2 regions of the Brevundimonas sp. Br13 genome follow, and region 1 is predicted to be linked to the other one. Evidence: riboswitches for the same ligand, from Rfam matches in the RefSeq annotation. Region 1 holds a riboswitch; the other holds the start of a gene.
What was found. Region 1 has a riboswitch for glycine ahead of gcvT (glycine cleavage system aminomethyltransferase GcvT). Riboswitches for the same ligand answer to the same signal wherever they lie in the genome.
Positions count from the first base shown of each region.

Region 2: it holds a riboswitch for glycine, as region 1 does, so the genes downstream of both, ACZ5M6_RS11870 (TonB-dependent receptor domain-containing protein) here and gcvT (glycine cleavage system aminomethyltransferase GcvT) in region 1, are expected to answer to the same signal.

Region 1 is NZ_AP044008.1:2,860,327-2,875,168, forward strand. It holds gene ACZ5M6_RS14205 (adenosine deaminase) at 1-1,006, shown strand, start outside; gene ACZ5M6_RS14210 (nicotinamidase) at 1,195-1,830, opposite strand; gene ACZ5M6_RS14215 (class 1 fructose-bisphosphatase) at 1,827-2,798, opposite strand; glycine riboswitch at 2,956-3,051, shown strand; glycine riboswitch at 3,055-3,140, shown strand; gene gcvT (glycine cleavage system aminomethyltransferase GcvT) at 3,196-4,314, shown strand; gene gcvH (glycine cleavage system protein GcvH) at 4,325-4,690, shown strand; gene gcvPA (aminomethyl-transferring glycine dehydrogenase subunit GcvPA) at 4,826-6,172, shown strand; gene gcvPB (aminomethyl-transferring glycine dehydrogenase subunit GcvPB) at 6,187-7,755, shown strand; gene ACZ5M6_RS14240 (TetR family transcriptional regulator) at 7,783-8,394, opposite strand; gene ACZ5M6_RS14245 (SDR family oxidoreductase) at 8,472-9,395, shown strand; gene ACZ5M6_RS14250 (hypothetical protein) at 9,612-10,016, shown strand; gene ACZ5M6_RS14255 (DUF6789 family protein) at 10,159-10,629, shown strand; gene ACZ5M6_RS14260 (hypothetical protein) at 10,724-11,053, shown strand; gene ACZ5M6_RS14265 (hypothetical protein) at 11,046-11,189, shown strand; gene ACZ5M6_RS14270 (F0F1 ATP synthase subunit B) at 11,278-11,793, opposite strand; gene ACZ5M6_RS14275 (F0F1 ATP synthase subunit B family protein) at 11,793-12,335, opposite strand; gene ACZ5M6_RS14280 (F0F1 ATP synthase subunit C) at 12,414-12,638, opposite strand; gene ACZ5M6_RS14285 (F0F1 ATP synthase subunit A) at 12,702-13,490, opposite strand; gene ACZ5M6_RS14290 (AtpZ/AtpI family protein) at 13,495-13,851, opposite strand; gene ispH (4-hydroxy-3-methylbut-2-enyl diphosphate reductase) at 14,090-14,842, shown strand, end outside.
Region 2 is NZ_AP044008.1:2,418,750-2,433,591, reverse strand. It holds gene ACZ5M6_RS11895 (LysR family transcriptional regulator) at 1-844, shown strand, start outside; gene cml (CmlA/FloR family chloramphenicol efflux MFS transporter) at 899-2,080, opposite strand; gene ACZ5M6_RS11885 (sensor histidine kinase N-terminal domain-containing protein) at 2,475-3,860, opposite strand; gene ACZ5M6_RS11880 (response regulator) at 3,857-4,519, opposite strand; gene ACZ5M6_RS11875 (ABC transporter substrate-binding protein) at 4,573-5,664, shown strand; glycine riboswitch at 5,872-5,959, shown strand; gene ACZ5M6_RS11870 (TonB-dependent receptor domain-containing protein) at 6,135-8,819, shown strand; gene ACZ5M6_RS11865 (S9 family peptidase) at 8,912-10,852, shown strand; gene ACZ5M6_RS11860 (amidohydrolase family protein) at 10,877-11,881, shown strand; gene ACZ5M6_RS11855 (sensor histidine kinase) at 11,960-12,439, opposite strand; gene ACZ5M6_RS11850 (hypothetical protein) at 12,683-13,444, shown strand; gene ACZ5M6_RS11845 (PA3715 family protein) at 13,519-14,412, opposite strand; gene ACZ5M6_RS11840 (potassium-transporting ATPase subunit F) at 14,790-14,842, shown strand, end outside.

The DNA.
Region 1 (14,842 bases):
CCTCGACGCCTATATCGCCGGCCTGCCCAAGGCGGAGTTGCACCTTCACATCGAGGGCTCGCTGGAGCCGGAGCTGATGTTCGAGCTGGCGAAGCGCAATGGGGTCTCAATCCCCTACGACAGCGTCGAGGCGGTGCGGGCGGCCTATGATTTCTCGAATCTGCAGGACTTCCTGGACATCTATTACGCCGGGGCGGCGGTCCTTCTGACGCGCCAGGATTTCGAAGATCTGGCCTTCGCCTATTTCCAGCGGGCGGCCGCCGATAACGTGCGCCACGCCGAGATCTTCTTCGATCCCCAGACCCATACCGACCGGGGCGTGCCCTTCGGCGTGGTGGTGGAGGGGCTGATCGCGGGGATGGACCGGGCCAAGGCGGAACTGGGCGTCAGTTCGGGCCTGATCCTCAGCTTCCTGCGGCACCTCACCGAGGAAGAGGCGTTCGCGACCCTGGAGGCGGCCAAGCCCTATCTACATCATTTCATCGGGGTGGGGCTGGATTCGTCGGAGGTCGGCCATCCGCCGTCCAAGTTCCAGCGCGTCTTCGCCGCCGCCCGCGACCTGGGCCTGAAACTGTGCGCCCATGCCGGCGAGGAAGGCCCGCCGGCCTATGTGCACGAGGCGCTGGACCTGCTGCACATCGACCGAATGGACCACGGCAATCGCTCGATGGAGGACGAGGTTCTGGTGGAGCGGCTGGCGCGCGAGCAGATGACCCTGACCGTCTGCCCCCTGTCGAACCTGAAACTGTGCGTGGTGAACGACCTGAAGGACCACCCCGTGCCCGAGATGCTGCGCCGGGGCCTGCACGTCACCCTGAACTCGGACGATCCGTCCTATTTCGGCGGGTACGTGAACGACAACTACAGCCGGCTGGCGGCGGCGGTCGGGCTGACGAAGGAACAGGTGACGCTGCTGGCGAAGAACAGTTTCGAGGGGTCTTTCCTGGGCGAGGCGGAGAAGGCGGCGTTCGTCGCGGAGGTAGAGGCCTACGCCAAGGCGGGCTGACGTCCTTTCGTCATTCCGGGCGAAGGGCCTGCTTGGCCCGAAGACCCGGAACCCAGCGGCGCCGAAGGCGAAATGGGTCCGCCGCACTGTGCTGGAACAGCGCGTCCGCGACAGTTTCGCGCTCTCGCGCGCCGCTGGGTTCCGGGTCTCCGCTGCGCTTCGCCCGGAATGACGAAAGAAAAAGGGGTTTAGCCGAGGAAGGCCGCCGCCCCCACCTCCGCCACCCCAATCGCCCGGAAACTGTCCCGCGCCGTCGCCTCGGTCTGTGGCGTGATCGCGCGGCTGGCGTCGGAGATGACCACGGCCTCAAAGCCTTCGCGCACCGCGTCCTCGACGGTGAAGCGGACGCAGTAGTCGAAGGCCAGACCGCACAGGAAGACGCGAGTCACGCCCAGGTCGCGCAGCAGGCCGGCCAGGCCCGTCGGGGTGCGATGGTCGTTCTCGAAGAAGCCGGAATAGGAATCGACCGCCGGGTTGTAGCCCTTGCGGATCACGGCCAGGGCCTTTTGCACCGTGGGCGCCGCGTCGGGATGGAAGTCGGCGCCGGGCGAGCCCTGGGTACAGTGGTCCGGCCACAGCATCTGGCGGCCGTAAGCGACCTCGATCTCGGTGAAGGGAGCCGCGCCGGGATGGTTGGAGGCGAACGAAATCTGGTCCGGCGTGTGCCAGTCCTGGGTCAGGACCACCCAGTCGAACCGTTCGGCCAGCCGGTTGATCAGCGGCATGATCCCCGCCCCGCCCGCGACCGCCAGAGACCCGCCCTCGCAGAAGTCGTTCTGCGGGTCGATGACCAGAAGGGCGTCAGTCGGACCGATCTTCATCATGCGCTTGCGTAGGCGTCGATCTCGTTGGCCGAGCCCAGGGCGACGGGGATGCGCTGGTGCAGATGCTCGGGCTGGATGTCGAGGATCGATTGAACCCCGTCCGTCGTCGCCTTGCCCCCGGCCTGTTCAACCAGGAAGGCCATGGGATTCCCCTCGTACATCAGGCGCAGCTTGCCGGGCTTGTTCGGCTCCCGCTTGTCCCAGGGGTACAGGAAGACACCGCCGCGCATCAGGATGCGGTGGACATCGGCGACCATGGCGGCGACCCAGCGCATGTTGAAATTCTTGCCCCGGGGGCCGTCCGCGCCCTTCAGCACGCCGTCGACATAACGCTGCACCGGCTCGGCCCAGTGGCGCAGGTTCGACATGTTGATGGCGAACTCCTTGGTGTCCGGCGAAATGGCGATGGCGTCGTGGGTCAGGATCCAGTCGCCGTCGTTCGACAGGGTGAAGCCCTTGACCCCGGCGCCCGTGGTCAGGACCAGCATGGTCTGGGGGCCGTACAGGGCGTAGAGGGCGGCGACCTGATTGCGGCCCGGCTGCATGAAGTCGGCCTCGGTCGGCGAAGGCGTCGCGGACTTCAGCACCGAGACGATGGTCCCCACCATGGCGTTGATGTCGATGTTGGACGAGCCGTCCAGCGGATCGAACAGGGCCAGATATTCGCCGGTCGAATGGGAGGCCGGCTGGACCTCGTCCATTTCCTCGGAGGCGACGCCCGCGACGGCGGGACAGGCCAGGAGGGCGTCGGTCAGCATGTCGTTGGTCATGACGTCGAGCTTCTTCTGCTCCTCGTCCTGAACATTGATCTGGCCCGAGGCGCCCAAGGCCCCGGCCAGGGCGCCGCCGGCGACCAGAGTGCTGATGTCGGCGCAGGTGGCGGCGGCGACCGTCAGGACCGTCTTCAGCCCTTCCGGAACCTCCAGGGCGGCGATGTGGGCGTCGAGGCGGGTGCGGTCGGCGGTCATGGGATCGGTCCGGAGCGGCGGAGAGGGACGCTCCGTTCTTGGCGGGCGGACGCAGGGAGAGCAAGGGCGAGCCGACGCCGGACGTCAGGAAGTGCGACAAGGCGGCGTCAAAACACGCCTGCGCTTGACTTGCGGCCGGAGTCGGTGGCTTAGGTCGATTGCTCTCGCGGGAGAGATCGGCGCGCCTCGGCGGGTCGACGCCGAAGGCGCAACCGCCCCGGAAACGCTCAGGCAAACGGACCGCGAAGCATACGGACGCTGGAAAGCCGCTCTTCACGGGCGCGCCGACGGAGCAAGGCGACATGATTTGGTCGCCGGAATCTCTCAGGCTTCAGGACAGCGGGGGCGCGAGGACGGCGGAGCTCCGCCACAACACGCGACCGTGAAAGCCTGAACCATGACCGATCAGACCCTGAAGATCACGCCCCTGAACGCCGCGCACCGCGCCCTGGGGGCCCGGATGGTGGGCTTCGGCGGCTATGACATGCCGGTCCAATATGAGGGCGTCCTGGCCGAGCACCGCTGGACCCGCGAACACGCCGGCCTGTTCGACGTGTCCCACATGGGCCAGTGCAAGATCACCGGCGCCGACGCCACCGCCCAGTTCGAGCGGTTCGTGCCCGGCGACTATGAAATCCTGAAGGCGGGCAAGCAGAAGTATTCGCTGCTTCTGAACAAGGACGGCGGGATCATCGACGACCTGATGGCCGGCCGCCCGGATCACGACGGCCTGTTCGTCGTCGTCAACGCCGGCAACAAGGACGAGGACTTCGCCTTCTGGCAGGCGAACCTCGAAGGCGACGCCAAGCTGACGGTGCTGGACGACCGCGCCCTGATCGCCATCCAGGGGCCGGAGGCCGCCGAGGTCTTGGCCGCCCACGAACCGATCCTGGCGGAAATGGGCTTCATGGAATGCGCCCGGCTGATGCTGTTCGGCGTCGACTGCTATGTCTCGCGTTCGGGCTATACCGGCGAGGACGGCTATGAGATTTCGGTCCCGGCGGACCAGGCCGAGCGCGTCTGGAACACCCTGCTGGAAGACGCCCGCGTCAAGCCGATCGGCCTTGGCGCCCGCGACAGCCTGCGCCTGGAGGCCGGCCTGCCGCTGCACGGCCACGACATCGACCCGACGACCTCGCCGGTCGAAGGGGCTCTGACCTTCGCCCTGTCCAAGTCGCGCAAGGAGCGGGCGGATTTCAACGGCGCCGACCGCATCTTGAAGGAACTGGCCGATGGCCCGTCTCGCGTCCGCATCGGCCTGATCGTCAAGGAAGGCGCCCCGGCCCGCGAAGGCGCCGAGATCGCCGACGCAGACGGCAATGTCATCGGCAAGGTCACCTCGGGCGGCCCCTCCCCCACCTTGGGCAAGAACATCGCCATGGGCTTCGTGCCGCCGGCCTTTGCGGCCCTGGGCACGGACCTGAAGGTCATCGTGCGCGGCAGGTCCGCCGCCGCCGAAGTCGTCGCCATGCCCTTCGTGGCGCAACGCTATTACCGCAAACCGAAGACCGTCTGAGGATCAGATCATGAAGTTCACCAAGGATCACGAGTGGGTCAGCCTGGACGGCGACATCGCCACCGTGGGCATCTCCAAACACGCCGCCGACGCCCTGGGCGACGTGGTGTTCGTGGAAGTGCCTGAGGTCGGCAAGACCGTCGCCAAGGGCGCCAGCTTCGCCGTGGTCGAGAGCGTCAAGGCCGCCTCCGACGTCTACGCCCCCGTCTCGGGCGAGGTGGTCGAGGCCAACGACGCCCTGTCGACCGCCCCGGAAACCGTCAACGCCGCTCCGGAAGGCGACGGCTGGTTCGCCAAGATCAAGGTGTCGGACGTCTCGGAGCTGGACGCCCTGATGGACCAGGCCGCCTACGACGCCTTCCTCGCCACCCTCTAATCTCAAACTCCGTCACCCTCGGGCTTGACCCGAGGGCCGGAGGATCAACCACTCGTGCGAAGCCTTAGACGCACGAGCCGCACAACATCCGATCCTCGGGTCAAGCCCGAGGATGACGGGTGAAGGAAACCGGCAATGCGTTATCTCCCCCTGACGCCCGACGACCGCACGGCGATGCTCGCCGCCATCGGCGTGAAATCCATTGACGACCTGTTTGTGGACGTGCCCGAGGCGGCGCGTCTGGACGGCCCCGTGGACCTGCCCCGGGTGGCGGGCGAGCTGGAGGTCGAGCGCGCCCTGTTCGCCATGGCGGCCAAGAACGCCACGGCCGGCGCCGTGCCCTTCTTCTGCGGCGCAGGGGCCTACAAACACCATGTCCCGGCGACGGTGGACCACATCATCCAGCGGTCGGAATTCCTGACCAGCTACACCCCCTATCAGCCGGAAATCGCCCAGGGCACGCTGCAGTATCTGTACGAGTTCCAGACCCAGGTGGCGAACCTGACCGGCATGCCGGTGGCCAACGCCTCGCTGTATGACGGTTCGACCGCCATGGCCGAGGGCGTGCTGATGGCGACCCGCGTGACCCGTCGCAACAAGGCGGTGATCTCGGGCGGCGTCCACCCCCACTACGTCAAGGCGACCGAGACCGTGGTCCACGCCGTCGGCGTCGAGACGCAAGTCCTGGCTCCCGCCGTCGACGCCGAGGCCGCCGTGATCGACCAGATCGGTCCCGACACCGCCTGCGTCGTGGTTCAGACCCCGAACGTCTTCGGTGCCGCAACGGATGTCACGAAGATCGCCGAGGCCGCCCATGCAGCCGGCGCCCTGCTGATCGTCGTGGTGACGGAAGCCGTGTCTATGGGCCTGCTGAAGTCGCCCGGCGAGATGGGCGCGGACATCGTCGCCGCCGAGGGCCAGTCGATCGGCAACGCACTGAACTTCGGCGGCCCCTATGTCGGCCTGTTCGCCACGCGCGAGAAGCTGATCCGCCAGATGCCCGGCCGCCTGACCGGCGAGACCGTGGACGCCGACGGCGAGCGCGGCTTCGTCCTGACCCTGTCCACGCGGGAACAGCACATCCGCCGCGACAAGGCGACGTCGAACATCTGCACCAATTCCGGCCTCTGCACCCTGGCCTTCACCATCCACATGAGCCTGCTGGGCGAGACGGGCCTGCGCAAACTGGCCCTGCTGAACCACGAGAAGGCCCTCGCCACGCGCGACGCCCTGGCCGCCGTTCCGGGCGTCGAAATCCTGACCGACCGCTTCTTCAACGAGTTCGCGGTGCGCCTGCCCAAGAACGCGGCCGAGGTCGTGGATCAGTTGGCCGCCCATCACGTCCTGGCCGGCGTGCCCTACAGCCGCCTGGCACCCGACGCCGGCATGGACGACGTCCTGCTGGTCGCTGCGACCGAAACCACCCTTGACGCCGACATCAAGCTCCTGGCGACCGCCCTCGCCAAGGTGCTGGCGGCCTGAGCGGAGACAAGACCATGAGCACCATGAACACCGTCGGCCGCCCGACCGCCCCGAACCAGGTACAGACCAAGCCCGCCACCCTGACCGGCGGGCGCGGCCTGTTGCAGAACGAGCCGCTGATCTTCGAAGGCGAAGGCTGGGGCAAGACCGGGGTCGACCTGCCCGAACCGAAGACCGATGCGTCGGACCTGGGCGACCTGGTCCGCAAGGATCCGATCGGCCTGCCCGGCCTGTCGGAGCCCGAGGCCATGCGCCACTATGTGCGCCTGTCGCAGAAGAACCACGCCATCGACCTGGCCATCTATCCGCTGGGCTCGTGCACGATGAAGCACAACCCGCGCCTGAACGAGAAGATGGCGCGTCTGGCCGGTTTTTCGGACATCCACCCCCTGCAGCCGATGTCGACGGTTCAGGGCGCGCTGGAGCTGATGGATACGCTGGCCCATTGGCTGAAGACCCTGACCGGCATGCCCGCCGTCGCGCTATCTCCGAAAGCGGGAGCGCACGGCGAACTGTGCGGCCTGATGGCCATTCGCGCCGCGCACGAGGCCTCGGGCCAGCATGAGAAGCGCCGCAAGGTGCTGGTGCCCACCAGCGCCCACGGCACCAACCCGGCCACCGCCGCCTTCGTCGGCTATACCGTCGTCGAGGTCGCCCAGACCGAGGACGGCCGCGTGGACGTGGCCGACCTGGCGTCCAAGCTGGGCGACGACGTCGCCGCCATCATGGTGACCAACCCCAACACCTGCGGCTTGTTCGAGCGCGACATTCTGGAAATCAGCCGCCTGACGCACGAGGCGGGCGCCTATTTCTACTGCGACGGCGCCAACTTCAACGCCATCGTCGGCCGGGTGCGTCCGGGCGATCTGGGCGTGGACGCCATGCACATCAACCTGCACAAGACCTTCTCGACGCCGCACGGCGGCGGCGGGCCGGGCGCGGGTCCGGTGGTGCTGTCACAGGCCCTGGCGCCCTTCGCCCCCGCCCCCTGGGTCGTGCATGACGATAGCGGTTACGCGCTGATCGAACGGGAAGAAGGCGACGCAGCCCAGGCCTTCGGCCGCCTGTGCGCCTTCCAGGGGCAGATGGGCATGTATGTGCGCGCCCTGTCCTACATGATGAGCCACGGCGCCGACGGCCTGCGTCAGGTCGCCGAGGATGCGGTGCTGAACGCCAACTACATCAAGGCCCGCCTGTCGGACCTGATGAGCGCAGCCTTCCCCGACGGCCCCTGCATGCACGAGGCCCTGTTCGACGACGAATGGCTGAAGGGCACGGACGTCACCACGCTCGACTTCGCCAAGGCGATGATCGACGAGGGCTTCCACCCGATGACCATGTATTTCCCCCTGGTCGTCCACGGGGCCATGCTGATCGAGCCGACCGAGACCGAGTCCAAGGCCGAGCTGGATCGCTTCATCGAGGCCATGCGCCTGCTGGCCCAGGCGGCCAAGGCCGGCGACGTCGACCGCTTCAAGGGCGCCCCCTTCCACGCCCCCCTGCGTCGTCTGGACGAAACCCGCGCCGCCCGCTCGCCGGTGCTGCGCTGGACCGCCCCTGCGGGTTCGAACCAGGCGGCCTAAGCCGCTCTTGGCGTCCGCCGTCCTGGATCAGGGCGGCGGACGCTGGCCCGCCATGCGTCTCAGGACGGCGAAGGCTTCGCGGCCGAACCGTTCAGGCCCTTCGCCCGGATGGGCGAGCCAGGCCTCGCCGGCCAGTTTCATGATGCTGACGCCGATCGCCGCCGCGACGCGACAGGCGACGTCGTCCGGGGCCAATCCCTTCCGCTCGGCCAGCGTCTGGGCCAGCAGCCGCTCCACCCCTTCATACTTTGCGTGATCACCGGCCTGAAGGGCGGGCGTCTGATGGATCAGCCGCGTCAGGTCCAGCATGTCGGGCGTCTGGAAGCGCGCGGCGACATCGGCCAGCCCCCCCTCCACCATATCGAGCAGCGGTTCGTCGCACGGCCGGGCCGCCACCGCCTGGGCGATCATCTCAGGGATCTGGGCCTTGAGGGAAAAGACGATCTCTTCCTTGGAGCCGAAATAGTTCAGCAGGGTGCGGCGCGATACGCCCGCCGCCGCCGCCACCTCGTCCAGGGTGGCGCCGTCAAATCCCTTTTCGATGAACAGCCGCAGGCCTTCGGCCTGAATGCGGGCGTGGGTTTCCAGCCGCTTCCGCGCACGCAGACCCTGCTCGTCAGGAAAAACTTTTTCTTGCACTTCTTGCATATTTGCACCGGATGCAGATATGCAAGCCGGAGCCCTTCGGAAATTCAGTTCACCCCAGGATAGCCGCAATGACCCAATGGACGACAGCCGATATTCCCGACCAGAGCGGCAAGCTGGTCATCATCACCGGGGCGACCGGCGGCATCGGCTTGGAGGCGGCGCTCGTTCTGGCTGGAAAGGGCGCCGAGGTCGTTCTGGCCGCGCGCAATCCGGACAAGGGCGATCAGGCGGAAAGGCTGATCCGCAGTCGCCACCCTGAGGCCCTCGTGCGGTTCGAACGGCTGGACCTGGCGGACCTCAGCTCTGTCGCCGCCTTCGCCGAGGCCCTCCTGGCGGCGGGTCGGCCGGTCGACATTCTGATCAACAATGCGGGCGTCATGGCCGTGCCCCGTCGCCGAACGACCATCGATGGTTTCGAGATGCAGTTCGGAACCAACTATCTATCCCACTTCGCCCTGACCGGCCGGCTCCTGCCACTGCTGACGGCGGCTCAGGCGCGAGTGGTGCAGTTGTCCAGCGTGGCCCATCGCGGCGGTCGGATTCAGCTCAGAGATCTGAACTATCGCTCCGGTTACCGGCCCTGGCCCGTCTATCAGCAGTCCAAACTGGCGATGCTGATGTTCGCCCTGGAGCTTCAGCGCCGCAGCGATCGCGAAGATTGGGGCCTGACCAGCGTGGCCGCCCATCCCGGTTTCGCCCGGACGGATCTGATCGCCAACGGCCACGCCGGCAGCCCGCCCGGACTTTTCGCCTTGGTCAGCCGCCTTCTGGCGCGCGTGGCCAGCCATTCGGCGGCCGACGGCGCCTTGCCGATTCTGATGGCGGCGACCCTGCCCCAGGCCGAACCCGGCGCCTATTACGGCCCTCAGGGCTGGCAGGAGATGCGGGGTGCGCCCGGCCGCGCCCTCATCAAGCCCCAGGCGCTGGATGTCGAAACCGCCCGCGCCCTGTGGTCCGAGTCCGAACGCCTGACCGGCGTCCACTACGGCTGACCAAGGCCCAGCCGCGTCCTGTGGGACACAGACTGCGACAATCCGGCTTCATGACCAAAGCTTCATAGGAAAGCCACGGATCGGCCATCGAACCGGATCTTAAGGGGTTATGTGACAACCTCGCCACGGTCGCTCTTTCCCTTCCCGGCTTGGGATCGGGTGGGCGTGGCGACCGTTGTCACACCTCAGTCAGTCCTCCTCCCTCCCGGCGCCCTCGTGATCTCCGCACCCGCTCTCGTCCTGTCCTCCGCCTCGCCTCGCAGCCGCAAGCTGCGGGTGCTGAAGCGTTGGGCCCTGATGGCGGGCGGGCTGTTCGTGGTCCTGCTTGGCATTCTGATCGCCCCCCTGCCCGGCCCCGGCGGCGTCCCGGTGATCGCGGTCGGCCTGATGCTGATCCTGAAGAGCTCCTTCTGGGCCAAGCGACAGTTCATCCGCGCCCAGTACGCCCGGCCCAAATGGGTCTATCCCTTCCGGCGGCTGATGCGGAAAAAGCCGGAGTTCGCGCCGGTCTTCTGGCAACAGGCCTTGCGCGCCGAAAAGGTGATCCTGACCCGGCGTCGGCGCGGCCTGATCCGTCTGCGCAAGGGCCTTCGCCGCTACATCCGCAAACTGTTCCGCTGACCGCGCGCGCATCAGCGATCATTTCGCGCTTGCGTTGCTGCGTTCGCTAACCACGGCAACGTGAACGCCGACCGTCCGAGTCAGGCGTATTCTGTCCCAGCGTTATCAGAGAACCAGAAAAGCGTTGGGAGGCGCTAAGGTCATGATGTCACGCTTACAAAAAGGTCTGATCGCCGGTTTCGCCGCCACGGTCGCCGTGTCCCTGCTGGAAATACCCAATCTGTTCCTGAACTGGTTCGACCCGTTCCAGAGCGTCATCGCCGCCCTGATCGGCATGCCCGACGCCCTGGCCGTGGGCTGGGTTCTTCATGCGGTGGCCGGGGTGCTGATCCTGGGCCCCCTGTTCGCCTACCTCTGCCCGCGACTGCCCACCGACACGCCCGAGACCAAGGGCATCGTCTTTGCGGTCGGCGCCTGGGTGGTGATGATGGCCGGCGTCTTCATCGTCGGCGACTACCGTACCTTCAACGCCGGCTCGGGCTTCGGCACCATCGCCTGGCTTCTGGTCACCCATGCCGTGTTCGGGATCGTCCTGGGCAATGTCTATGCCCGGCTGGTCGCGCGCGACAAGCGCCAGACGCCCCATGTGATCGGCGGCGCCACGGCCCACTGATCTCGGCGGGCCGGACGGCCTGGTCTCCAGGCCGTCCCTGCGTCCGGCTTTCTACACAGACGAACCGGACGGTGGGCCGACGGCTTCCCCTGCGATGAACCGCAAGGAAGATCCGACGCGCCGAGGGCGCATCCGCTGGGAGCCTCTGCTGATCGGCGGGGTGGTCCTGGCCCTGGTCGCCTATTACCTCGTCGCGGAGGTGATATGGCGAAATCCTCAGGCCGCCAGCGACAGCGAGACGGCCGTAGTCCAACCGGCCGTCGTGCCGCCGCCCGGCGGTGCCGTCCCGCCCAGCGCGCCCGCCGTGGCGCCCGGCGACAATCCGGCCCTGCGCGGCCAGTCTGCCGTGCGCGGCGACGGCACGCCCCTGAACGGCTCCACCACCTCGACGCCGCCCCCGCAGCCGATGCAGACCGATGACTGAACCCGACCGCGATCCGGACGGCTTCAGCCGCCGCAGTGAAAGCGGCCCGCCCTTCCGCATCATGGGCGGGGTCATCGTCTTCATCCTGGTGATGATCGCTGTGGTTCTGACGGTCAGCGGCGTCATCGGGCGCTGAGGGGCCGCCCCAAAACGACTTCGGCCGAAACCGCCAGAGCGATTTCGGCCGAAGGACGGGCGTTGAGACCCGGTCAGACTTGAGGTCGTCAGTTCAGGCGGTCGCCGATCTGGGCGATGGCGGCGTCCAGCAGCGGATCCTTGGCGCCGCCGGCGAGGCGGGCGGCCAGGATCTGTTCCGCGGCCTTGGCGGCCAGGTCGGCGGCGGCGGCCTTGACCTCGGCGGACGCCTGGGCCTCGGCCTGGGCGATGCGGGCCTCGGCCATCTTCTGGCGACGGGCCAGAGTCTCTTCCAGCTTGGCCTTGGATTCGACTTCCAGACGACGGGCGTCGGCTTCCGCCTGGGCCATCATATCAGCGGCCTGGGCCTCGGCCTCGGCCTTCTCCTTGCGGATTTGGGCCAGCAGGGCTTCGGCCTCGGCGCGCAGACGGGCGGCCTCGTCCAGGTCGGCCTGGATCTTGGCGCCCTTGGCGTCCAGCTGGGCGGCGACCATCTTGGGCACGCCGACGGCGATCAGAATACCGAAGAAGATCAGCAGGCCGACGCCGACCCAGATCTCGGGATTCGACAGGTCCCAGATGCCCGGTTCAAAGATCAGGTTCATCAGGCGGCTCCCTTGGCGAGGTCGAGTTCGGCCTTGGTCGCGGCCTGGCCGGTCAGGCGCTCCACCATGGCGGCGGCGGCGTCGGAGGCGATGGTCGAGACATTGCCCATGGCGGCGTCGCGGGTCTTGGCGATGGCGGCCTCGGCTTCGGCGATGCGGGCATTGACCACGGCTTCTTCAGCAGCCTGGCGCGCGTTGGCTTCTTCCGTGACGCGCGCCTTGGCGGCGGCGGCGGTGGCGCGGGCGTCGGCGCGGGCCTTGGCCAGATCGGCCTGGGCCTGGGCGGCCTGTTCGGCGGCCTCGGCCTGGACCTGACGCGCGGTGGCGACGGCGCCCGAGATGGTCTCGCGACGTTCATCCATGACGCGGCGCAGGCGCGGCGCGAAGACCTTGGCGATCAGGAAATAGAGCAGGAAGAACAGGACCAGCAGATAGCCCATCTGCCCGGCCCAGTGCTGGGTCTCGAACTGGGGCAGTCCGCCGCCGCCGTGGCCTTCGGCCTCGGTGGTCGCGTGCGTGTCGTTAGAATTGGGTGCGGCCATGGTGTCCGTTCGTCCGAAAAGCAGAAAGGCGGCGACGGCCTCAGCGAGAAGCCGCCGCCGCCCTAAACCCCGGATAGATCAGGAGTTCAGGATCAGGATGCCCAGCACGAAGGCCAGGATGCCCAGGGCTTCGGCCAGAGCCGCGCCCACGAACAGGTTGCCGACTTGCGAGGCGGCGGCCGACGGGTTGCGCAGCGCGCCGTTCAGGAAGTTGGCGAAGATGTTGCCCACGCCGATGGCCGAGCCGATCATGCCGAGGGTGGCCAGGCCGGCGCCGATGTACTTGGCGGCTTCAGCTTCCATGGTGAGTATCCTTGTTTCAGTCAGGTGGGTTGGAAGAAGGGAGTTCTCGAACTGGGCCGGGCCTTAATGGCCTTCACCCAGGTTGACCACATCATTGAGATAGATGCTGGCCAGAACGGCGAACACGAACGCCTGAAGGAAGGCGACGAGGAATTCGAGGGCGGTCAGGGCGACGACCATGGTCATCGACAGGGCGGCGATCGGCAGGCCCCACAGGCCCAGGCCCTCGCCGACGAAGGCGCCGGCGCCCAGGGCCACGACGAAGCCGGCGAAGATCTTCAGCGCGACGTGGCCGCCCAGCATGTTGCCGAACAGACGAAGAGCCAGGGTCACCGGACGCAGCAGGAAGGACAGGAACTCGATCGCGCCGACGACGGGGCGCAGCACCAGAGGCGCGCTGGCCGGCCAGAACAGTTTGAAGAAGCCCAGGCCGTTCTTCAGGAAGCCCACGCCGATGACCAGCAGGATGGTCAGGGCGGCGAAGGTGACCGTAACCGCCAGCTGCGACGTCGCGGTGAAACTGAGGAACATGCCCAACAGGTTCATCACCAGCACCAGGAGGAACAGGCTGAAGACGAACGGGAAATATTTGCGGCCGTCGTGGCCGATGATGGAATCGGTCACCCCGTCGATCATGTCGAACAGGCTTTCGCCGGCCGTCTGCAACCGTCCCGGCACCACCTTGGCGCTCGAGGTGACCAGTTGCAGGAACAGGACGATGGCCACGAAGGCGACCGTCATGGCGACGTGCGAATTGGTGATCGCCAGCTGGGTGTGGCCGAAGACAGGCAGGTTCACCGCGCCGAAATCGACGAGCGGCTGGATCTTAAACTGGTGAAGCGGATCGGCCATCAGCCTATCGGTCCTCGTCTTCCTCGTCGTCGAAGGGGACCGATTTCGGTTCGATCCCGCTCGCCTTCGCCTGCGCCATCAGCCGGTTGGCTGTGCGGCGCGCCATGTAAATCGACAGGGCGAAGCCCAGAAGGACTCCGCCGATGATACCCCAGGGATTGGTCCCAAACAGTCGGTCCGCCCCAAAACCTAGCCCCAAGCCCAGGAAGACCCCGCCGAGCAGTTCGGCGACGATCTTGTAGGCCTGGCTCGTCACCGCCTGAGCCGCGAGGTGCTCCGACGCCTTCTGAACCGTCTTGTCCTCCAACGCGGATGCGCTGTCTTGGAGGCGTTTGATCGCCTCTTCGCGCGATTCCGACATTGGGGACATGGCCTGTGCGCTCAGCGCCCGAACAATGTGTTGAGGCAGGTCTGAATTCGGCGCGGAAACTAATCGTGAGCGGCCGGTTGGTCAAGGCGTCGTGAACTTAGTCTAAATCTTTGTTCCGAATGGATTTTCAATGAGAACCAGCCGACCGTGGCGATGCGTCGCTGCCTTGAGGTGCGGATTCGCTCGCCCCGCATGGCGATATGGTCCGCGAACGACTAGGTTGGCGGTCATGAACATGCACGTCCCCTCCCCTGCGCCCGAACGCCGCCCGATCGCCGTGCGGCTGGCGACGCCGCGGGGCTTCTGCGCCGGGGTTGATCGGGCGATCCAGATCGTCGAGCGCGCCATCGAGAAGTTCGGCGCCCCTGTCTATGTCCGCCACGAGATCGTCCATAACCGCCATGTGGTCGAGCGGCTGAAGGCCATGGGCGCCGTCTTCGTCAAGGAACTGGACGAATGCCCCGACGACCGACCGGTCGTCTTCTCGGCCCACGGGGTGCCCAAGTCCGTGCCGGCGGCGGCGCGGTCGCGCGAGCTGCTGTTCCTGGACGCCACCTGTCCCCTGGTGTCCAAGGTCCACGTCGAGGCCGAGCGTCATCATGCCGCAGGTCGCCATATCATCCTGATCGGCCACGCCGGCCACCCGGAGGTGATCGGCACCATGGGCCAGCTGCCGCCCGGCGCCATCAGCCTGGTCGAGACCGAGGCCGACGCCGAGGCCTTCGAACGCCCCGGCGACGCCCCCCTGGCCTATGCGACCCAGACCACCCTGTCGGTCGACGACACGGCGGGCATATTGAAGGTGCTGAAGCGGCGCTTCCCCGAACTGCCCGATCCGCACAAGGAAGACATCTGCTACGCCACCACCAATCGCCAGGAGGCGGTCAAGGTGCTGGGCGAGGGCTGCGAACTGGTGCTGGTGGTCGGATCGAAGAACTCGTCCAACTCGGCCCGGCTGGTCGAGGTGGCGATGCGCGCCGGC
Region 2 (14,842 bases), 440 kb from region 1:
TTCTGAACGCCATGTGACCCGTGCAGCGCTGAGGCTGAACAAGACCCAGCCCGCCGTCAGCCACGCTCTGGCGCGTCTTCGGGCTCTGCTTGATGACCCGATCCTGGTTCGCAGAGCCGGGAGGCTGGAGCCGACCGCGCGCGCACAGGCGTTGGCCGCGCCCCTTGGCGAGGCCCTCGCCGTGCTCGGAGGGCTTTTGCGGGATGAGGTCTTCAGTCCGCAGACCCTCAGGCGGGCGTTTCGGGTCTCGATGTCCGACTACGCCGCCGAGGTTCTGTTGCCGGGGCTGGTCAGGCGCCTTGTTGAAACGGCGCCGGGTGCGGCCTTGCGGCTCGTGTCCCTGGGCCGCGAGGCCGCCCTCGGGGCGGTTCGGTCCGGCGAGATCGATCTGGCGATCGGCGTCTATCCGGGCGTGCGGGACGAGGGCTTGCGCGGTTCGGATCTCTTCATTGATCAATTCGCCTGTCTTGCCGACGAGGCGGCGGGCCTGCCGGCGACCTTGGAGGACTATCTGTCCCGACCTCATGTGGCGGTGGCGGCGTCGCCGGACGACAGGGGCGAGGTGGACGCCGCCTTGAAAGCCTTGGGCCACGCTCGTCGGGTGATCTTCACCCTGCCGCACTGGTCCGTCGCCCCTCGGATTGTCAGAGGGACGGACCTTATCGTGACGGCGGCGCGCCGAAGCCTTGAGGCGCGCCGGGAAGACGGTCTGACCCTCGGGGCCCCGCCGATCGACCTGGCCGGTATTTCGCTTGTCCAGGTCTGGCATGACCGGCGGGACCATGATCACGGTCTGCGTTGGCTCAGAAACGAGATCGAGACGGAAGCGCAGGCGACGCCCTGAGTTGGCGACGTTGAGCTGCAGCCGCCTGTTCGATCCGTGATGATCTCTTGGGTTTCAGGATTTCCGTGATGCGTTGAGACCCAGTAGCACGAGGGTTGGCAGTGTCAGCGTGTAGGCGGCCAGAGGCCAAACTGTGCTGCCGTTGAATAGGATCACGGCCAGGGTCCCAACGAGGCTTACGATCAGGCTCTGGCCCGCAAAGTAGAGCGCGACGGCCAGGCCCGCCTGATCGCCGAAGGCTTCGAGGGCGCCATTCGCCGAGACGGACACGGTCAGGACGATCCCCACTGCCATGATCCAAGACGGGAGGATGACGCTCCCTATGGAGGGCTCGCCGAAGGCGGCGCTCGCGCCGAAACACAGGGCGCTCGCGAGCAGCAGGCCCATGCCCCGCTGAACGGCGCCCGCCACCCCCCATCGGTCCAAGCAAGGGCGAGCGGCATGGGATGCGACGATCATGACGAAAGCCGTGCTGGCGAAGGCGAGGCTGAACTCAAGCTCCGACAGTCCCACCCTTTCGACAAGAATGCGTGGCGCCGTCGAGACGTAGACGAAGAAGGACCCCATCGCGGCTCCAAACGCCAAGGTGTAGATTTGGAAGGCCCAACTGCGGAGAATGGGGCCCGGGCGTGGGCGAGAGGCTTCGCCCAAAGGGCGCGTTTCCGTCCACCGCCAAAGCGCGTGCATCAGGGGCGGAAGCGTCAACGCGGCCAAGAACCAGAAGATCGCCCGCCAGCTCAACTGCGCTGAAACGAGCGCCCCGAGCACGGGTCCGAACGCGGGCACAAAGGCCAACATCGCGCTGAACAGGCCATAGATCCGGACACTCTCCGGCTTGTCGCCGTACACGTCACGGACCGTCGCGAAGGTCGCCACCAGCATCGCCGCGGCGCCCATCGCCTGAGCAAGCCGAAGGACGACGAACGCCCAGCCTGACGCCGCCATCGCCAACAGGCCCGAAGTCACCGCGAACGTGAGCGCGCCGGACAGAAGCACAGGCCGCCGACCGAACCGGTCTGAGAGCGGGCCGAAGATGACTTGCCCGAGGCCGAGGCCGAGGAGGTAGACGCTGAGCGTGAGCTGGATGACGGGTGGATCGGCCTGCAAAGCGGCCGGCATGGCCGGCGTCACGGGCAGATAGATGTCCATCGCCAGCGAGGCGAGCAGGTCAAAGGGCGCCATCAGCAGGATGGCGGTCGGAAGGGCGTGGGCCCAAATGGGCCGGTTGTCGGACATGAGGGATCGCTTCGCGTCAAATGCTGGATTTGACGGCGATCAGCCGGGTGGAGGTCAGCAGATCGCCGCAACAACGGGTTCGTCGTTGCGGCCTATTCGTCCGAGGCCTTCGTGCCACCCATCTCAGGCGCCTCCTGCGTCTTCTTGGTCAGGCTTTGTCTGGACCTAGACAAAGCAAAGGTCCAGCGACCGAAGCCGCGCAGGGCTGTGGCGGCCGACGGGCGCTGTCCGACAAAACCGAAAGCCCTCTGGTGGGGCTTGGCGAGAGGGTCTTCGGCGCAGCCGCCTTAAACCGCACATCGATCGAAGCCGCCTTCAGCCGCCGTCGGTGCGAACGGCGCTCCCGATCCGGTGGCGCGCGTCCACCTTCAGAACGGCTTGTCGTTTGGACGACTCATTCTTCCGCACTGGGTTGGAAAGTCAGTCGCCCGACGAGGCCGCTTCGCCCGCCGCTGCGGTTGGATAAACCGAACTGCCCGCCTTGGGCCTCCGCCAAGGTGCGAACGATGGCGAGGCCGAGGCCGGAACCGGACGCCTGGGAGGGCGCGGCGCGGAAGAATCGGTCTGTAAGGCGGGGAAGGGCGGCCTCATCGACGCCGGGGCCGTGATCCCAGACGCAGACCGCGCCCGTTGTTCGCACATGCACGATGACGGGCGGCGCGCCGTGGTGGAAGGCGTTGTCGATAAGATTGAGGATCTGTTCAGCGATTAGGTCCTCGGCGCCCAGAACGACCACGGCCTCTGCCGGAAGACGAAGGCGTAGAGCGCCGTTCGGGGCGGACCGGCGCGCCTTAGCCATTTGAAAGGCGCGCCGCGCCGCCCGGCCCAGGTCGGCAGACGACTTGATCCGGGCGCCGTCAGCCCGGGCCGTGGAAAGCAACTGGCCGACGAGCCGGGTCATGCCGGCGACCGCGTCGCGGGAGTCGTCGATCAGACGCCTCTCCCGCGCGGTCCAGGTCCTGGGCGCGCCCGCCAGCAGATCGAGATTGGCCGCCACGACCGAAAGCGGGGTGCGCAACTGGTGCGAGGCGTCGGCTGCGAAGCGCTGAACCCCCGACGTCGAGGCCTCAAGCCGCGCCAGGAGATGGTTGAAGGCGGTCAGCACCGGCTGGAATTCGCGGGGCGCCAGGTCGATGTCGGCGGGCGCGAAGTCGGCACGGGGACCGGGGCGGCGCGTCAGGTCGTCGATCAGCCGCTTGAGCGAGTTGAGGCCCCACTTCAAGGCCGGCCAGATCAGAAGCGCGGCCAACAGGACGAGCAGGGTGGGTGGCAGCAGCAGGCTGCGATATAGATCCAACAGGCTGGCGCGTCGCGAGTCCAGGCTCTGAGCCACCGACACGGTGACGGGGGCGGGTCTTCCTGGGATCGTCAGGGTTTGCTGGGCCATGCGAACCGGCACGCCGCGGACGGACAGGTCGGCGAAGATCGGAGCATCCGACGAGGCGTCGGGCAGGCGCGGCAACTCCTCATAGCCTGTGATCAGTCGGCCGCCCTCGCGAACACTGTAGAAGACGGCGTCCCGCTCGGGACCGTCGAGCAGGCCCAGAGTCCAGGGCGCGACATCGACAGTCACCTTGCCGTCGGCGACCGAGACCGTTTCCCGGATGGTCTGCAGCGCCCCCGCCAGGAGGCGGTCGGCCGTCTCCGCCACCACGCGGTGGGCCGTCCAAGCCCCGACCGCCAGCACCACGACGGCGAACAGGGCCAGGGGCGCGACCTGGGCGATCAGCAGACGTGTCACCAGACTGTGGGGGCGGCGCGAGCCGGGCGCCTCGCTCATGGATCGAGACGATAGCCGCGACCGCGGATATTGGTCACGGCGGGGCCGTCAGGCTGCAACTGGCGCCTCAGCCGACCGACATGGATCTCCAGGGCGTTGAGCGAGGGAGCCTCATCCTGCGGAAAGACTTCGGCCGCCAACAACTCCCGATCCACCACCTGGCCAGCGCGCGAGGCCAGAACGCGCAGGGCCGCCCATTCGCGCGGACGGAGCGACAGCTCCCGGTCATTGACCTGGGCCCGGCCGGCGTCCCAGTCGCAGACCAGTGAGCCGACGATCGCGGCGCCCGCCGCCCGACCCTGGCGTCGACGCACGATCGCTCTCAATCGGGCGATCAGTTCCGAAGGGGCGAAGGGTTTGACGAGATAGTCATCAGCGCCGAAATCCAGTCCCGCCACCCGGTCGCCCAGGGCGTCGCGCGCGGTCAGCATGAGGACGGGCGTCTGCGATCCCCGCCGTCTGAAGGCCTTCAGGACCTCGAAACCGTCGATGTCGGGAAGGCCGATGTCCAACACGGCAGCGTCGAACCGCTCCGTCGCTTCCAGATGAAGGGCTTGGTCCCCGCTGTCGGTGGAGCGGAGTTCGAAACCGACCGCCAGAAGGCTGGCCTCGAGCGAATGCTGAAGCGCCTTGTCATCCTCGACGACCAGTATTCTCATGGCGATGCGAAGGAGCGGATCATGAGCGGTACAATAGCGGGAAACCCGCCCCGGTGAAGACGGACCGCCGACATCTGCTTCTCGGACTCGCGGGGGCGGGGGTTTCGGCCTGCGCGGGCGAGCCGGACGGGGTCGCGACGGCGCCCCGCGTCCGATGGCTGGCCAGGCGCGAGGGCGGGCTGCACATCCTCACGAACACTAGCCTGATGGGGCCTGTGCTGGCGGCGTTTCAACGGCGCTGGCCCGAGATCGCGGTGCGGCTCGAGGACATCAACTCGACCCTGATCGCGAACCGAGTCCAGTCCCGCGCCGCCTCCGGACTGGAGGGGCCGGATCTGGTCTGGAGCACAGCGATGGACGTGCAGGTCAAGCTGATCAATGACGGCTACGCCCAAGTTTATCGATCGCCGCATCGGGCGGCCATGCCGGACGGCTCGGTCTGGCGAGACCAGGCGTTCGGTGTGACGGCCGAGCCCGTCGTCTTCGCCTATAATCGCAGGCGGTTGCCGTCGGAGATCGTGCCGCGCAGCCACGCCCAACTGCTCGAACGGCTGTCTACCGACGCGGACCGGTTTTTCCGCCGGGTCACCCTGTATGACGCCGAACGCAGCGGGGTGGCGCTTCTGCAACTGTCGGCCGACATCCAGATCTATCCCGACGCTTGGGCCCTGATGACTGCCCTGGGGTCTACTCATCCGCGTGCCGATACGTCCGGCCAAAGGATGATGGGCCAACTGGCTGAGGGCCGCATGGCCTTCGCCTACAATATGAACCAGTCTTACGGGGCGTCGTGGGTCGCCCGGGCGCCCGATATCGGCCTGGTTACGCCAGAGGACTATCATCTGTCCGTCTCGCGCGTGGCCTTCATACCCCGCAACGCGGCCCACCCCAACGCCGCCCGGCTTTTTCTGGATTTTCTTTTATCGCGTGAAGGGCAGAGGATCATCGCCGGCCTGGGGGTCCGCCCGGCTCGCGACGACATTCTTACCGAGCGTCGCACCTCTATCCCCGGCGCTCGGCCGGTCCGTGTGGGACCGGCCTTGCTCGCCAATCTTGATCAGGCGCGTCGCGAGGGGCTTCTGCAGCGTTGGCGGGCCGCCATGCAGGCGGCGCAACGGGCGCCGGACGACCCTAGGGCGCCCTAAGGCTTTCCTGTGGATAAGTCTCTTTCTTCTGAAGGCGGTGTTTCTGTCACCTCGCTTTCACCGATCCTGCGGTGACCGATAGTCGCTCGGCGACAAACGACTGACGCGCTTCAAAAGCGGCATGTAATTGCATGAATGTGAAAATAGAAGCATTAGCCTTGCGAGGTGTGCCGATTTGACAGGCATTCGTTGGTCGATCTTACTCGCTTCAGCAAGGCGGGAGAGATCGGTTCCCGCCGACGCCGAAGGCGCAACCGCCCCGGAAACGCTCAGGCAAACGGACCGTCTTGCTGAAGGAACGCTGGAGAGAAGGTCGAATCCGGGGGATGCGGCCTCGCCGAAGGAGAAAGGGTCGGCGAACGGCCTGAAGCTCTCAGGCCCAATGACAGCGGGGGCGAACGGGCGCCGCAGAGCGCCGGTCGCATTGGGCAACCCTGGGGAGGGGCGTCATCGCCATGAGGAATCTCGCTTTGTCTCGTCTTAATCGCAACCTGACCTACTATTGCAGCGCCATCGCGCTGATGGCCTGCGCCACCTCTGTCCATGCCCAGGATGCGGGCGCTCCAGAGGATGCGGCCTCGGTCGATGACATCGTCGTCACCGCCTCGCGGATCGACCGCGCCGGCTTCGAGGCGCCGACGCCGACCATCCATCTTTCCGCCGAGGATCTGTCGGTTGGCGCGCGGCCGAATATCGCCGCCGCCCTCAACGACATGCCTCAATTCCGCGCCACCACATCGGCCCAGACGACCGGCACCAACACCGGTGCGGGCAATGCGCCGGTCGATCTGCGCGGCTTGGGCATCAACCGGACCCTAGTCCTGATCGATGGGCGTCGCGTGTCCAGCGAGAACGATCTGAACGCCGTGCCGTCAGTGCTGGTCAAGAGCGTCGACGTGGTTACGGGCGGCGCATCGGCCGCCTGGGGCTCAGGCGCCGTCGCCGGCGTCGTGAACATCGGCATCGATCGCTATTTCACCGGCGGCAAGCTGGGCGCCGAATACGGCGTGTCCTCCTACGACGACGCTGAGCAGGAACGGTTCGAAGGCGCCTGGGGCGCAGACTTCGCCGACGGGCGCGGCCATTTCGTCATCGGCGGCGAATACCTCGACAACGAAGGCGTCATCCCCAAAGCGTCGCGCCCGAATATCGGCCGATGGGCCACCGTCAACGGCGCCCTGCAGCCGGACGTCGGTTTCGCCAACGCCGCTTACGGCGGTCTGATCCTGTCGGGCGTGAACCGCGGTAAGGTGTTTAACCCGGACGGCACGCTTCGGCCTTTCGATTACGGCACAGTCAGCGGAACCAACTCGATCGGCGGCGAAGGTCCGTCCAATGACGATCTCAGCCCCCTGGTCACGCCGCAGCGCCGCTACACCGGGCTGGCCAGCGCCGTCTATGAGATCAATGACAAGCTGCGGGTTACGGCTGACGTCCGTCACTCGCGGATGTGGAACGACTATGTCTGGTTCGGCGATCACGATCGCGGCGACCTGACCATCAGCATCGACAACGCCTTCTTGTCGTCCACGATCAAGCAGCAGATGGCGGCCGCTGGCCAGACGTCCTTCACCTTCGGACGTTTCAACTCCGATCTGTCCTATTCCACGATCGATTTCGAGCGCGTCACCACCCAGGCCACTCTGGCTGTGGACGGCGAGTTCGGCGACAGCTGGCGCTGGGGCGCCTACTACAGCCACGGCGAGTTCGAGAATAATATCGATACGCCCGGTTTCCTGCTGAAGACCGAATTCGCCAATGCGGTCGATTCCGTTATCGATCCCGTGAGCGGTCGAGCCGTCTGCCGCGTGACCCTGACCAATCCCAATTCGGGCTGCGTGCCGATCAATCTCTTCGGCCTGGGCGCGCCGTCTCAGGAAGCCATCGACTATGTCACCGGCACGCCTCAGCAGCGGGCCACCACCAAGCTGGACGTCGCCGGCGTCAGCCTGCGTGGCGAGCCCTTCAGCCTGCCGGCCGGCGACGTGTCGATCGCCGTCGGCCTGGAAGCCCGCAAGGAGCAGACCGATCAGCGCATCGGCGAGCTGGACGCGGCCAAGGCCTTCAAGACGTTCAGCTTCTCGGCCATGTCCGGCGAGTTCAGCGTGAAGGAGGCCTTCGCCGAAGTCCTGGTCCCGATCGTCAAGGATCTGCCGATCCTGAACGACCTGCAGTTCAATGCTGCAGCTCGCATCTCGGACTACGACACCACGGGCTCGATCTGGTCTTGGAAGGTTGGCGCCACCAACGAGTTCTTCCCCGGCTTCCGCGGCCGTGTGACTCAGTCGCGCGATATCCGTTCGGCCAATCTTTCGGAGCTGTTCACCACCACCACCACCGGCTGGAACAACATCAATGACCCGGCCAAGAACGGGGCTTTAGTTTATACGCTGAACAACGGCGGCGGTAATCCCAACCTCCGCCCGGAGACCGCCGATACACTGACCCTGGGCGTCACCTATTCGCCGCCTTCGATCCCAGGCCTGAACCTGTCGCTGGATTATTACGACATCAAGATCGACGACGTGATAACGACGATTGCGCCGCAGGATCTGGTCAACCGCTGCTACAACGGCAACCTCGACCTCTGCTCCAAGGTCGAGCGCGACTCGGCGGGCAATCTGGTCCGCACCATGTCCACCTATGTGAACCTGGCCGAGTACCACACGGACGGGATCGACGCCGAGGCCTCCTACGCCTCCGACGCCGACCTCTGGGTTCCGGGCGCGACGGGCCGGGTGATGATGCGCTTGGTCGGCACCTGGGTGAACAGCCTGACCACGGACGACGGCGTGACCAAGATCGAATATGTCGAATCCCAGGGCTATTCTTTCGGCCTGGGCGTACCCAAGCTGCGGGTCAACGCCAGCCTCGGCTGGAAGGGCGAGGTGTTCGGCGCGAACCTGCGCGCGCGCTACATCTCGGCGGGCGACTACAACAGCACCGTCGCCATCTCGAACAACCACATCGACGCCTTCACCTATGTCGATCTAGGGCTGACGGCCGACCTGGCGCACTACGGCGCAAACGGGGTCGAGCTGTACGCCAATGCGACCAACCTGTTCGACAAGGACCCGCCGGTCGGGTCGCTCTATTCGCCGTATTACGACGTCATCGGTCGGTACGTCACGGTTGGCGCGCGGTACCGCTTCTAGTTCTGGTTCTGCGCTCCGGATCGCCGGCCCCGCTCCTCCATTGGGCCGGCGATCTCCCCTTCTGCTCCTCCATTTTTCACACGGTCTGTGTCATGATTTCCCGTCTGCCGATGGCTCTCCTGCTCGCCCTGAGCGTCGCTCCTGCGGCCCTGGCCGAGGCGCCCAAGCCCGCCGCCATCGTCGCCGACGGCCTTCCCGCCGTGCCCGACGACCTGGTCGCGGCGAGCCAGCCCTATCTTCAGACGCGCCGTGCGACCTTCCTGGGCTGGAACGCCGCCGATCAGTCGATGCTGATCAAGACCCGGTTCGGCGCCACGGATCAGCTTCACGTCGTCGCCGCTCCTGACGGCGCCCGGACCCAGATCAGTTTCGAGGCCGAGCCGATCCTGGCCGGCGCCCTGTCGCCGAACGGTCAGACCCTTCTTGTCCAGAAGGACAATGGGGGCGACGAATTCTATCAACTCTACACCCTGGCCGCCGGTCGGTTGAGCTTGATTACGGACGGCAAGAGCCGCAACTGGTTCGGCGCCTGGAGTCGGGACGGCAAGCGGGTCGGCTACGCCTCATCGCGTCGCAACGGCGCGGACATGGACCTCTATGTGGTCGATCCCTCCGACCCCTCGACCGACCGTCTGGTGGCCCAGGTGTCCGGCGGCGGCTGGAACATCGCCGACTTCTCCAGGGACGGGACCAAGGCCCTGGTCCTGAACCGGATGTCGATCAATAGGGCCGTTGTCTATGAGCTGGACCTCGCCTCGGGCCGGATGACGCCGCTGACTGACCCTGTCGCGCAGGTCTCCTATGTCGATCCTCAGTACGGGCCCGACGGCGCCGTCTGGGCGACCTCGAACAAGGATTCCGACTTCCTGCGTCTGGGGCGGATCGTGCGGAACGGCTTTGTTCCGGTCAGCACTGAAGCTCGCTGGGATGTCAGCGACTACGCCGTCGCTCCGGACGGCGGCTTCATCGCCTATGCGGTCAACGAGGCTGGGATATCGCGGCTGAAGGTTATGGATGTCGCGACCGGCGCCGTCCGGGTCGTCACAGGTCTGCCGGAAGGCGTCATCCCCTACAGCATCGGCCCGGCCATCGACATCGCCCCATGGGGCGCGATCGGTCTCAGCCTGTCGTCCGCGCGCGTCTCCGGCGACGCCTTCTCCGTCGATCCGACCACCCTGGCCGTCACCCAATGGACCTATAGCGAGACGGGCGGTCTGGACCCTGCTGTCAACGTCGAGCCGCAACTGGTCGAGGTGAGGAGCTTCGACGGCGAGACGGTGTCCGGCTTCCTCTACCGGCCCGACCCCGCCAAATTCCCCGGCAAGCGGCCGCTGATTGTCGATATCCACGGCGGTCCTGAAGGCCAGACGCGCCCCGATTTCCTGGGCGCGCAGAACTATCTGTTAAACGAGATGGGCGTGGCCCTTTTCTTCCCGAACGTGCGCGGCTCGTCCGGCTTCGGCACCCGGTTCGTCAATCTGGACAACGGCCCGTTCCAGCGCGAGAATTCGGTCAAGGACATCGGCGCTTTCCTGGACGCGCTCGAGGTCGATCCCACCCTTGACGCCTCGCGCTTCGCCGTCACCGGCGTCTCCTACGGCGGCTACATGTGCTACGCCGCCGCCGTGCATTACAGCGACCGGCTGAAGGGGGCGAACTGCTATGTCGCCATCTCCAACTTCGTCACCTTCCTGGAAAACACCCAGTCGTATCGCCGCGACCTGAGACGGGTGGAATACGGCGACGAACGGGATCCGGCTCAGCGCGCCCAGCTTCAAGCCATCTCCCCCCTGACCAGCGTCGACAAGATCACCATTCCGCTTCTGGTCGCCACCGGTGGAAACGATCCCCGCGTCCCGGCCTCCGAAGCCGACCAGATCGTCAGCGCAGTCCGCAGCCGCGGAGGCACGGCCTGGCACCTGCTGGCCCAGAACGAGGGCCACGGCTTCCACAAGAAGGAGAACGAGGACTACTATTTCTGGACCAGCCTTCTGTTCTGGAAACAGACCCTGCTGGGCGAGGCGGCGCGCTAGGCGACACAGTTCCAGTCACGCTCCATGTTCTTCAAACGCCTTGTCGCGGCGAGCGCGGCCCTGGTCGTGCTCGCCGCGGCGCCCGCCACGTCCCAGACCCGTCTTCCGGTTCGTACCGACCATCATGTCCATGTCCACGCCCCGCCCATTCGGGAGATTCTGACGGCCTATTGCGACAGTCCGGGGCGGATCAGCGCCTGCGATCCGGCCTTCGTCAAACCACTGACGGCCAAAGATCTTCTGGCGGATATGGACCAGACGGGCGTCCAGACGGCTTGGATCATGTCCACGGCCTATCTGGCCGAGAGCCCGATGATGGTTCCGCCGCTGGCCGACGCGGCCGACCGCGTTCATGCCGCCAACGCCTTCACCGTGGCCACGGCGGCCGCGCATCCCGAGCGGCTGGTCGCCTTCATCTCGGTCAATCCGCTGGCGCCCGAGGCTCTGGCCGAAATCGAAGCGTGGAAAGGCGAGCCTTTTGCAAAGGGATTGAAGCTGCATCTGACCAACTCGGGCGTCGATCTTCGCGACCCCGGTCAGGTTCGCCGTCTTGCCGCCGTCTTCGACGCCGCCTCGGGCGCCGGCCTGACCATCATGATCCACATGCGAACCCGCGCCTCCGACTATGGCGCCCAGGATGTGCGCATCTTTGTCGAACAGGTTCTGCCCCATGCTCGCGGCGTCCCGGTGGTCATCGCCCATTCGGGCGGCTGGGGCGGACTGGATGCGAACACTTGGGACGCGCTGGAGGCCTTCCGGCAGTCGCTGGCGACGGATCCCAAGCGTTTTCCAGACCTCTATTTCGACCTGGCCCAGGTCTTCGACGCCGACACGCCGCCCGGAGATCGCGAAAGGCTGGTCGATCTGATGCGACGGATCGGCGTCGATCGGTTCGTACCAGGATCCGACTGGCCGTTCTCGGGCCCTCTGGACGCCTATCTGAACGACGCCATGGCCTTGTTGCCGCTGACTTCAGACGAGGCCGAGGCGTTACGGCTGAGGCAGGTCGAGCTAAAAACTGGGGCATAATCTCCGGGCGGCGTGCGAACCAGGTGGGCAGGGGCGCCCGCAGCCGAACTGAAAGTCCGGGGTTCAGCGGGACCAGATTCAGGTTCCGCCGATCCGTTCCGCGCGGCGTTTCATGTTGGGCAGGCCCTTGCCGCCATCCCGCAGCCTTGGCGGCAGGCCCATGCCGTCGTCCGAGACCGATATGACGACGGCCTCGGACTCGCTCTCAAGGCGGATGTCCGCGCGGGACGCCTGGGCGTGTTTGACCGCGTTGGTGATCGCCTCCTGAAGAATACGGTAGATGTTGATCCTGGCCTCCGGACTGAAACCCTCGACGGGCGCGCCCGGCGCGGCGGTCCAGGTCAGTTCGATACCCACCAGACGCAGGCGGGGCGCCATGCGCTCATAGAAAATGGCGATGGCGACCTCCAGCGAGTCATCCACGCCATTCATCGAGTCGATGATCAGCCGCAGATCGTCGATGGCGATCCGCACGCCCTGGCGCAGGGTTTCGACATCGGGCGCGCCGCCTCTCAACTGGGCCAGCGAGACCAGATGGCCGCCGACTCCGTCGTGCATGTCGGCACCAGGCGCTGGCGCTCCTCATTGATGGCGATCATCCGCTCCTGCTCTCTGAGGCGCAGTTAGGTGGAGCGGATCTCGGCCTCCTTGAGCTGCACCTGTTCCGCCAGACTGTCGCGCGCCATGGTGGCGCCTCGGCCGGAGCAACCGGCCCTCACAAGGTGTTCGTGTTGGACGACGGTTGAGGGGCGCGCTGTGGAGCGCAACTCAAAGTTTACGTTCTGAGGCCACACCGCCGCCATGACAGGCAAGAACTCCGACTATTCGATAGACGCCTTGTGCCGCGCCAACCGGACCTCCGCTCCGGAGGGACGGTTTGAGACTGTGTTGAAATGGATGATGGTGATCGGTGTCGGGGCGCTGATCGTCACGATACTGGGTGGGCTTCTCGCCCTGAACGCGGCGACGATCAGAGCGTGGCTCAAGCCGGTCGTTGCCGGAGCCTTCCTGCTGGGGCTCGGTCTCGTGGGCCTAAGCTGGGTCTTCAGCTTCGGCGTCCTTGTCCGGGAACTTCATGCGAGATCACAGGGGCGGTTCCAGCGCAGCCACGATTTGGCGGCTTCCTTTGCCGGGGAGGTAGCGGATCAGTTCTCGAAGGACGAGATCACAAGTCGGCTGAAATCCGTGCGTCTCGAGTTGAAGCTCAACGCGCGCACCCCGGACAAGCTACCGATCGCCGTTGGTCTCATCGCGACGAGCGCGGCCGCCGTACGGTTCATCGTCTCTCCGGAGGGAGAGCTTGCGGTCGGAGCGGCCGCCAATCTCAGGTCCGCCGTGGAAGGGGGCGATCCGGCCGGGGCCCTCGGCGCGCTCGCCACCGGCCTCGCCCCGGAGCTGGCCATTATCGGGTTCGGCGTCCTGCTCGGCAGCTACATCGTGCGGGGGATGATCCACACGGATCACGATCGCCTCCTCAGAACGGAGAGCCTTCTGGAAAGGGCCGAGGCGATCGCCCGTCCGCCCAAGAAGCCCGTCGCCGTCCCATCAAGTCCAGCGACATGACGCGGGAGGGATGACCTGTCGTGGCGCACCAGCGACATCAAGATCGCCGTTCGCGTCGCCTTATGACCAGATGGCTAGCGTCGCTGGATCAGGCGGGGAACGTCATAGCGCTTGCCGTCAAATGAAAGGCGGATCGTGCGAGGCGCGACCGCTTGGTCGGTCGTGCTGCACTCACCGTTCTTGGCCTCCCTAGACGTGCTCTGAGTGATCCGCTCCAGCACCGAAATATCCTGCCCCTTCTGGCCCGGGATCATTCGAAGAATCCGCTCGGTCACAACAGTCTCGCCGGCGCAGGACAGATCCCATTGCCCTTGACTGCGTTGGACGATCAGGTCGTCCAAGACTGACGCGAGGGCTGCGCCCCGCGGCTCGTAGAGGGACAGCGTGGTTTCCATGAACGGGTTAGGGCGCGAACTGCCGACCCATTCGCGTCTCACGCCAAACGCCAGTCGATCTGGCCCGAGGCGGTATGGCGCAGTGTCGAAAGAAATCCGGGAAATCCGGACGGCGTCGTCGTCCATGGCGTGGGGAATGCGGAGCCGATGGCGCGGCGTGCCGGTTGGCTCGTCGACGACGAGCACATCAAGATCACCCAGCGTCGAATCCACGCCAACCTCAGCAATAAGCGGGATGGCGACCAGAAGCAGTCCTGGCCTTCCCCGCCAGCGACGACAGACGATGGCGTGAGGGTTTATCGACGAGGGTGGGGGCAGGGTGAGCGTGCGATTTCCAGTTCTCATAGTGCGCTCACCGTCCGAGACCGCACTGGGGTAGGCTTGACGAACGATCGCCCGGATGTCCCCGCATTCCTGATCCTGTGCACGCGCTAGCGTCGGCAAGCACAGCGCCAACATCAGCGTCGCCAGACTCCATCCGTCGACCGTCCGCATGGTCTCTCCCTTCACAGCTTTTGACAGCCGCTGAACTATGGTCTGCTGCTGATAGACATTGAGCATCGTTTTCGTCACGGAAGTTCCCGGTCAATGGGAAGTCGGGGCCTTGGCGTAGGGCAAGTGGATCGATCCATAGGGGACGCCGTCCATCCTGGCAAAAGCGACCAATTCTCCTACGGATCGACGACGGCGACTCCCAATGGGAAGCCACGACGCGCTTCTTCGTCCAGGCGATAGGCCTAGTAGGCGACCGGTCTATAGATCCATGTTTTTATGAATCCTTTAGACGAAGGGCTGGGAGTCACATCGCGCCATTATGCGTCTTGATGGTCCTGTCCCGCTCGAACTTTGAGCGAGGAGGCCGACATGGCCGATGTGATCTTTCTGGCGATCGGGGCAGGGGCGTTCGCCGTCTTCGCCCTGCTGGCCACAGCGTTGAAACGGGTGTGACGATGATCGCCATGCTCTGGGGGGCGGGGGCGCTGGTCGTCGCCGTTTACATGGT